One region of the Vogesella perlucida genome, then DNA from elsewhere that is predicted to be linked to it. Evidence: predicted binding sites of a transcription regulator. Region 1 holds the regulator's gene; the other holds the start of a gene.
What was found. Region 1 encodes sigma-54, which starts transcription at its own class of promoters, with help from an activator protein. Its sites were predicted from a motif close to CTGGCACGCTTCATGCTT; they were not measured.
Positions count from the first base shown of each region.

Region 1 (4,212 bases):
CGAACAGGTCTACATGCAGCAGCCCGATGTAAAGCAATACCGCAACGGCCAGCTGGACTACACCCTGCGTGCCGACCAGGGCCGCTACGCCCGCAGTACCGGTATCGGGCTGTTTGAAGGCCACGTCGACATGCTGCGCCAGCCCATGGGCCAGCAAGCCGCCATTCATCTGCAAACCCCCTCGCTACGGGTAAACAGCCAGAGTGGCATTCTCAGCAACCAGGCCCCGGTGACCATTGACGATGGCCAGTCGCGTATCAACGCTATCGGCTTCTATTACAATCACCCCGCGGGGCAGCTGAAACTGCTATCTCGAGTAAGGATTTCCTATGCGCCATAGCCTGATGCTTGCGCTGGCACTCGGTACCGTCTGCACCCCTGCATTCGCCGAAAAAGCCGACAGCAGCAAACCTATCGAAGTGAATGCCGACAGCGCATCGCTGGACCAAAAACAGGGTATCAACGTGTTTGAGGGCAATGTCATCATCACCCAGGGTACCCTGAGCCTGCGCGCACAAAAAACCGTTGCCACGCAAGACGCCAACCGCCGCCAGAAGCTGCAAGCCACCGGCAGCCCGGTGTACTTCCGCCAGAAACTGGACGGCCAGGCTGAATACATAGACGGTCAGGCCAGCCGTGTAGATTACGACTCGGCCAGCAATACCGTGGTACTGAGCGGCAAAGCGCAAGTCAAGCGCGGTAAAGACGTGGTCACCGGCGAACAGATCACCTACAACACCGCCACCGAGATTTACCAGGTGAAAGGCCAGGGCGGCAGCAACACCTCCGGCCGCGTCACCATCATCCTTCAGCCGCAGGAAAAACCATGAGCCAAAGCCGGCTGAGCATCCAGCACCTGAAAAAAACCTTCAAGAAGCGGACCGTCGTACGGGATGTTTCCATGGATATCGCCAGTGGCGAGGTCATCGGCTTGCTCGGCCCGAACGGTGCCGGCAAGACCACCAGCTTTTACATGGTGGTCGGGCTGGTCGCTGCCGAAGCCGGTGAAATCACGCTCAATGGTGAAGTCATCACCCACTTGCCCATCCACAAACGTGCACGGCTAGGCTTGGGTTATCTGCCACAAGAGGCGTCCATCTTCCGCAAGATGACGGTAGAGGAAAACATCCAGGCGGTACTGGAAGTGGCCGGTCTGTCCGGTGAGGTGCTGGATAATGAGCTGCAATTGCTGCTGGATGACCTGAACATCGGCCACCTGCGCGAAACCAACGCCATGGCCCTGTCTGGCGGTGAGCGGCGCCGTGTGGAAATTGCCCGCGTGCTGGCCACCAAACCGCGCTTCATTCTGCTGGACGAGCCCTTTGCCGGTGTGGATCCGATTGCCGTGATCGACATCCAGAAAATCATCTCGTTCCTGAAAGAGCGCGGTATCGGGGTGCTGATTACCGACCACAATGTGCGCGAAACGCTGCGCATCTGCGACCGTGCCTACATTATTTCCGAAGGCCGCGTGCTGGCCTCCGGCTTGCCAGACGAACTGGTCAATAACGAACAGGTTCGCCAGGTTTACCTGGGCGAGCATTTCCACCTGTAAGCGAAATGAAACAGACCCTCCAGCTCAAAGTCAGCCAGCAGCTTACCCTGACCCCGCAACTGCAGCAGTCCATCAAACTGCTGCAAATGTCCACACTGGACTTGTCCAGCGAACTGGAGCGCTACCTGCTGGAAAACCCGCTACTGGAGCGCAGCGACGGTAGCGATAGCCCGCCAGCAGAAGGTGATGCGCCCGTTACCCAGGAAAGCAGCAACGACACCGCCGAAGACCGCCAGCAAGACAGCATGGAGCTCACGGACTGGGGTAGTGGAGGCGGAGGCGGCAGCCACGATGGCGACGACGAATTCGACCCCATTCTCAATGCCCCCTGCCGCCCCACCCTGCGCGAACACCTCACGGCACAGATGCGGGAAACCCAGCTGGGCCGCCGCGATAGTGCCCTGCTGGCTTTGCTGATAGACGAGCTGGACGACGATGGCTACCTGCAAACACCGCTGGAAGAGGTAGCGGCCGAACTGCCGCTGGAGCTGGATGTCGAAACCGAAGAGCTGGAAACCCTGCGCAAGCTCATGATGCAATTTGAGCCCATGGGCATAGGCAGCCGCGACCTGGGAGAGTTTCTGGCGTTACAGCTAGCCAACCTGCCCGCGCACACCCCATCGCTCCCCCTGGCCCGCAAGCTGGCAGGAGAACACCTGGCGCTGCTGGGTAGCCGTGACTACACCCGGCTGAAGAAAATCCTGGGTGTGGGCGAAGCCGAATTACGCGCCGCGCATAGTCTTATTGCCACGCTGCGCCCCAGGCCCACCAGTGGTTTTGACCAGGGCGAGACACATTATGTCGCGCCGGATATCCATGTCGTGCGGCGCGGCGGGCGCTGGGTTGCCCAGCTCAATCGCGGCTCGCTACCAAAACTTCAAGTAAATCAGCTGTATGCAAACATGCTGCAGCAACGGGACAACAGCCACAACCTTTCGGGCCAACTGCAAGAGGCCAGATGGCTGGTAAAAAACATTCAGCAACGGTTTGACACCATCCTGAAAGTGTCGGAATCTATAGTTGAAAGGCAGCAAGCGTTCTTTGAACACGGTGAAGTGGCCATGCGCCCGCTGATATTGCGAGACATCGCAGACGAGCTGGGTTTGCATGAATCCACCATTTCCAGAGTTACGACCCAGAAGTATCTGCTATGCAGCAGGGGCTTGTTCGAGCTGAAATATTTCTTTGGTAATGCCCTGGAAACGGATAGTGGCGGCGAGTGCTCTGCCACAGCTATCAAGGCGCTGATACGCCAGATCATTGATGGCGAAGATGGCAAAAAACCGCTATCGGACAGCGCCATCGCCGACAAGCTCACGGCACAGGGTATTCAGGTTGCCAGACGTACGGTAGCCAAGTATCGTGAAGCTATGCAGATTCCGCCAGTTAGCCTTCGCAAGGCCTTATAGAAGTGCCAAAACACCGGTGCGGCCAGCCCGACCGCACTGTTAACAGAAGGAGTCAGGGTATGAACCTCAAAATTACCGGTCTACACCTCGAAGTTACCCCATCGATTCGCGAATACATCGAGAGCAAACTAGAACGCATCACCCGCCACGTAGATAATGTCATTGGCGTTAACGTGACGCTGTCGGTTGATAAACTGGTACAAAAAGCGGAGGTCAACGTTCATCTGGCAGGCAAAGATATTCATGTCGAATCGGAAGAAGCCGACATGTACGCTGCCATCGACACACTGATGGATAAACTGGACCGTCAGGTATTGAAGTTCAAGGAAAAACAGGGTGAACACCGGGTTAACGCCCAACAGGTCAACGCCACCCTGTAAGGCACATTGATGCACAACACGGGAGCCACCAGGCTCCCGTTTTTGTTTTCCTGCCGCAGCCAGACTATTTTTTGCCTGTCACACCGATTTCAATGCAGCACCATGCGCCAAACAGGGCAAAATGCGCATGCCCACATTTGGCCCCGAACCAAACTGTGCCACGCACCAGAATAGCCGGCTTGCCAATACAGGCAGTACCCGCAGCCTGCCTCTGTACGAGCGGATATCCGGCGTTGGCCAGCGGCACTTATCCGGCCCAGGCAGGTCTTATCCTGCCCTATTGCAAACAGCCGACTCGGCGTAGAATGGCCGACGGTTTTTTCCGGCAAATGTAAATCATGAGCTTGATTGGCAAGATTCTTCCGCAGCAAAACGTGCTGGCGGATGTAGACGTATCCAGCAAGAAGCGCCTGTTCGAACAGGTAGGCCTGATGGTTGAAAACAGCCATGGCATTGCCCGCAGTGACATCTTTGACAGCCTGTTTGCCCGCGAAAAGCTGGGCTCAACCGGGCTGGGTCAGGGTGTAGCCATACCGCATGGCCGGGTAAAAGGCCTGAAAGAGGCCACCGGCGTGTTTATCCGCCTGGCCAGCCCGATACCGTTCGACTCGCCCGACGGCAAGCCGGTTAACCTGCTGTTTGTCCTGCTGGTGCCTGAGCAGGCTACCGACCTGCACCTGCAGGTGCTATCCGAGCTGGCCCAGCTGTTCTCCAGCCGTAGCCTGCGTGAAAAAATGGCCAGTTGCGACGCTGTAACCCTGTACGAGTTACTCACCGGAAACGCCCCCCATGCCTAATATCAGTGTGCGCCGCCTGTATCAGGACAACCAGCACAAGCTGAGCCTGAGCTGGGTGGCCAGCCGCGCCG
Region 1 is NZ_CEETRO010000011.1:66,499-70,710, forward strand. It holds gene lptC (LPS export ABC transporter periplasmic protein LptC) at 1-340, shown strand, start outside; gene lptA (lipopolysaccharide transport periplasmic protein LptA) at 330-830, shown strand; gene lptB (LPS export ABC transporter ATP-binding protein) at 827-1,555, shown strand; gene ACZ9XP_RS15295 (RNA polymerase factor sigma-54) at 1,561-2,964, shown strand; gene hpf (ribosome hibernation-promoting factor, HPF/YfiA family) at 3,024-3,344, shown strand; gene ptsN (PTS IIA-like nitrogen regulatory protein PtsN) at 3,683-4,141, shown strand; gene hprK (HPr(Ser) kinase/phosphatase) at 4,134-4,212, shown strand, end outside.

Region 2 (4,212 bases), on a different contig from region 1:
CCAGCTTCAAGATCAAGGCCTGAGGAGGTGTGACATGACGGTTGCCAAACCTGTTGCGGCCAACATGCCGCTGCCACGCCGCCGCAAGCCGGTATCGCCGGTGGCCCGCCTGGCCGCCACCCCCGTGCTGGCACCGGTGGTGCCGCTGCTGCGTGCCGTGGTGCCGCCGCTACTGGGCCTGCTGGCTTTTCTGCTGTTGTGGACGCTGGTGTCGCAGCTGAGCCGCGGCAGCCTGCCCGGCCCGGTCAGTACCTGGGCGTCGGCGCGCGAGCTGTTTGCCGATCCCTTCTACCAGAACGGCCCCAACGACCAGGGCATAGGCTGGAACATCCTGATGTCGCTGGGGCGCGTCGGCATGGGCTTTGGCATGGCGGCGCTGGTGGGTATTCCGCTGGGCTTCCTGATCGGGCGCTTTGATTTTCTGGCGCGCATGACGGCACCGGTGATCAGCCTGCTGCGCCCGGTGAGCCCGCTGGCCTGGCTGCCTATTGGCCTGTTGGTGTTCAAGGCCGCCAGCCCGGCGTCGATCTGGGTCATCTTTATTTCCAGCATCTGGCCGATGATCCTCAACACCGCTGCCGGTGTGCGTGCCGTACCGCAGGACTACCTGAACGTGGCGCGCGTGCTGCGGCTATCAGAGTGGAAGGTGTTTACCGTCATCCTGCTGCCGGCCACGTTGCCGCACATGCTGACCGGTGTGCGTCTGGCGGTGGGCACGGCCTGGCTGGTGATTGTGGCCGCCGAGATGCTCACCGGCGGCGTGGGCCTGGGCTTCTGGGTATGGGACGAATGGAACAATCTGAACGTGGAGCACATCCTGATCGCCATCTTCGTGGTGGGGCTGGTGGGTTTGCTGCTGGAACAAGCCCTGGTATGGCTGGCGCGCAAGGCCAGCTTCGGGCAGGAGAACTGATATGGACCGCTTTGTCGAGCTGGAAAACATCCGCAAGCATTTCGATACCAAAAAAGGCCGCTTCGTGGCACTGCAGGACGTGAACCTGACCATCCGCCAGGGCGAGTTCGTATCGCTGATCGGCCACTCCGGCTGTGGTAAATCCACCGTGCTGAACATCATCGCCGGCCTGTTGGACCCCAGCGATGGCATAGCGCTGTGCAATGGCCGCGAGATCGACGGGCCCGGCCCAGAGCGCGCCGTGGTGTTCCAGAACCACAGCCTGCTGCCGTGGCTTACTTGCTACGGCAATATCCTGCTGGCGGTAGAGCGCGTGTTTGGTGCCAAGGAGAGCAAGGCGCAGCTGGCCGCCCGTACCGAAGAGGCGCTGGCGCTGGTGGGCCTGCAGCACGCCCGCGACAAGCACCCGCACGAGATATCGGGCGGCATGAAGCAGCGCGTGGGCATTGCCCGTGCGCTGGCCATGGAGCCCAAAGTGCTGCTGATGGACGAGCCATTTGGCGCGCTGGACGCACTGACCCGCGCCAACCTGCAGGACGAGATGGTCAAGATCGTGGAAAAAACCGGCAGCACGGTGGTGATGGTGACGCACGACGTGGACGAAGCCGTGCTGTTGTCCGACCGCATCGTAATGATGACCAACGGTCCAGCGGCTACTGTTGGCGAGATATTGTCGGTAGACCTGCCACGCCCGCGCAGCCGCCTGGCACTGGCCAGCGACCCGGCCTACCACGCCTGCCGCAGCGCGGTGCTGGACTTTCTGTACCAGAAGCACAAGCGGGAAGCGGCTTAACCGAAAACAGTTTGTCCCGCCAAGCGCGTTGATACCGGGCCCCGTGCCCGGTTTTTTCATGGGCGTGTCTGGCTGCGCTGCCTCGGGGCAAACAGGCCGGCATGCAGCAAACTGGTGCGGCGCTGCACCAGGGCTAGGCAGGGTTGGCCGCAAAAGCGGCTGAAACAGTACTGCCAGGCTGGCACGGCAGTTGCTCTAGCCAGAATACGCAAAGGTCTCTTGCGCCAATGGCGGCGCAAGAGCGGGACAAGGAAGTCCGCTACCGTGGGGGTGCCCACGGTAGCGGGCTTTTTTTTTGGCCGTGCCGCAGCAACGCCGCGGTGGCGCAGCCGGCTGGAAAGGACGCAAGGCAATGAACAAACCCAAACTGGTCATGGTGGGCAACGGCATGGCAGGTGTGCGCACGCTGGAGGCGCTGCTGGCGCTGGCGCCGGACGCCTACGACATCACCGTATTCGGTGCCGAGCCGCACGCCAACTACAACCGCATCATGCTGTCGCCGGTGCTGGCCGGCGAACAAACCCTGCCCGATATCATGCTGAACGAGGAGAGCTGGTACGCCGCACACGGCATTACCCTGCACCTGGGCCAGCCGGTGGTGGCGCTGGACCGTGGCCGCCGCCTGGTACACACCGCCGACGGCCGCAGCGTGCCCTATGACCGGCTGCTGCTGGCCACCGGCTCCAGCCCGTTTATCTTGCCGGTGCCGGGCAACGACCTGCCCGGCGTGGTGACGTTTCGTGATATTGCCGACGTGCAAACCATGATTGATGCGGCGGCCAACCATCGCCACGCGGTGGTCATCGGTGGCGGCCTGCTGGGGCTGGAGGCGGCAAACGGCCTGCTGGCGCGCGGCATGCAGGTGACGGTAGTGCACCTGGGCGAATGGCTGCTGGAGCGACAGCTGGACCGCACCGCGGCCAACTTGCTGCAGCAAAGCCTGGCGGCCAAGGGCCTGCGCTTTTTGCTGCAAAAGCAAACCGCCGCGCTGGTGGCCGGGGCCGATGGCCGCGTGGCCGGGGTGCAGTTCAAGGATGGCGAGAGCGTACCGGCGCAGCTGGTGGTGATGGCCGTGGGCATTCGCCCCAACGACGCTCTGGCGCAGGCCAGCGGCCTGCACTGCAACCGTGGCGTGGTGGTAAACGACCACTTGCAAACCTTCGACCCGCGCGTCTATGCCGTGGGCGAGTGCGTGAGCCACCGTGGCGTCAGCTACGGCCTGGTGGCGCCACTGTTCGACATGGCCAAGGTGGCGGCCAACCATCTGGCCAGCCTGGGCATTGCCCGTTATGTCCCTGCCGCCACCAGTACCAAGCTCAAGGTCACCGGCATGGATGTGTTTTCTGCTGGTGATTTTATGGGCGGTGACGGCTGCGAGGACATTACGCTGTCCGACCCGATGGCCGGCATCTACAAACGGCTGGTCATCAAAGACGACAAACTGGTGGGTGCCTGCCTGTTTGGCGATACCGCCGACGGCGCCTGGTATTTCCGCCTGATTCGCGAGCAGCAGTCGGTGCACGCCATCCGCGATCAGCTGATGCTGGGCGAGGGCGCGGTGGGCGATACCGGCCACCAGGGGCAGAACCGCGCGGCCGGCCTGCCGGACGAGGCCGAGGTGTGCGGCTGCAACGGTGTGTGCAAGGGCACTATCGTCAAGGCCATCCAGGAAAAAGGGCTGTTTACCGTGGATGACATCAAGAAGCACACCAAGGCCGCCAGCTCCTGCGGCTCGTGCAGCGGGCTGGTGGAGCAGATATTGATCAGCTGTGTGGGCGGTGCGGCCGATGTGAAGCCCAAGTCGGAAAAGCCGGTCTGCGGCTGTAGCGACATGACCCACGGCCAGCTGCGGGCCGCCATCCGCGAACAGCATCTGACCAGCCTGGCCGACACCTTTCGTGTGTTGGGCTGGCGTAGCCCCGATGGCTGCGCCAGCTGCCGCCCGGCGGTGAACTACTACCTGATTTCCACCTGGCCGGGCGAAGCCACGGACGACCCGCAAGCGCGCTTCATCAACGAACGCGTGCACGCCAATATCCAGAAAGACGGCACCTATTCGGTGATCCCGCGCATGTGGGGCGGGGTGACCAACCCGGCCGAGCTGCGGCGTATTGCCGACGTAGCCGACAAATACGCCATCCCGATGGTGAAGGTGACCGGCGGCCAGCGTATCGACTTGCTGGGCGTCAAAAAAGAAGACCTGCCAGCGGTATGGCGCGAGCTGGACATGCCGTCCGGTCACGCCTACGGCAAAAGCCTGCGCACGGTGAAAACCTGTGTCGGCAGCGAGTTCTGCCGTTTTGGCACCCAGGACTCCACGCAGATGGGCATCGACCTGGAAAAAGACCTGTTCGGTATGTGGAGCCCGGCCAAGGTAAAGCTGGCGGTATCCGGCTGCCCGCGCAACTGCGCCGAATCCGGCATCAAGGACGTGGGCATCATCGGCGTGGATTCCGGCTGGGAGCTCTACATCGGCGGTAACGGCGGCATCAAGACCGAGGTGGCG
Region 2 is NZ_CEETRO010000002.1:429,146-433,357, forward strand. It holds gene ACZ9XP_RS04390 (CmpA/NrtA family ABC transporter substrate-binding protein) at 1-23, shown strand, start outside; gene ntrB (nitrate ABC transporter permease) at 35-913, shown strand; gene ACZ9XP_RS04400 (ABC transporter ATP-binding protein) at 915-1,706, shown strand; gene nirB (nitrite reductase large subunit NirB) at 2,059-4,212, shown strand, end outside.
Region 2: the regulator sigma-54 is predicted to act here: its motif matches at 1,885-1,902, upstream of nirB (nitrite reductase large subunit NirB).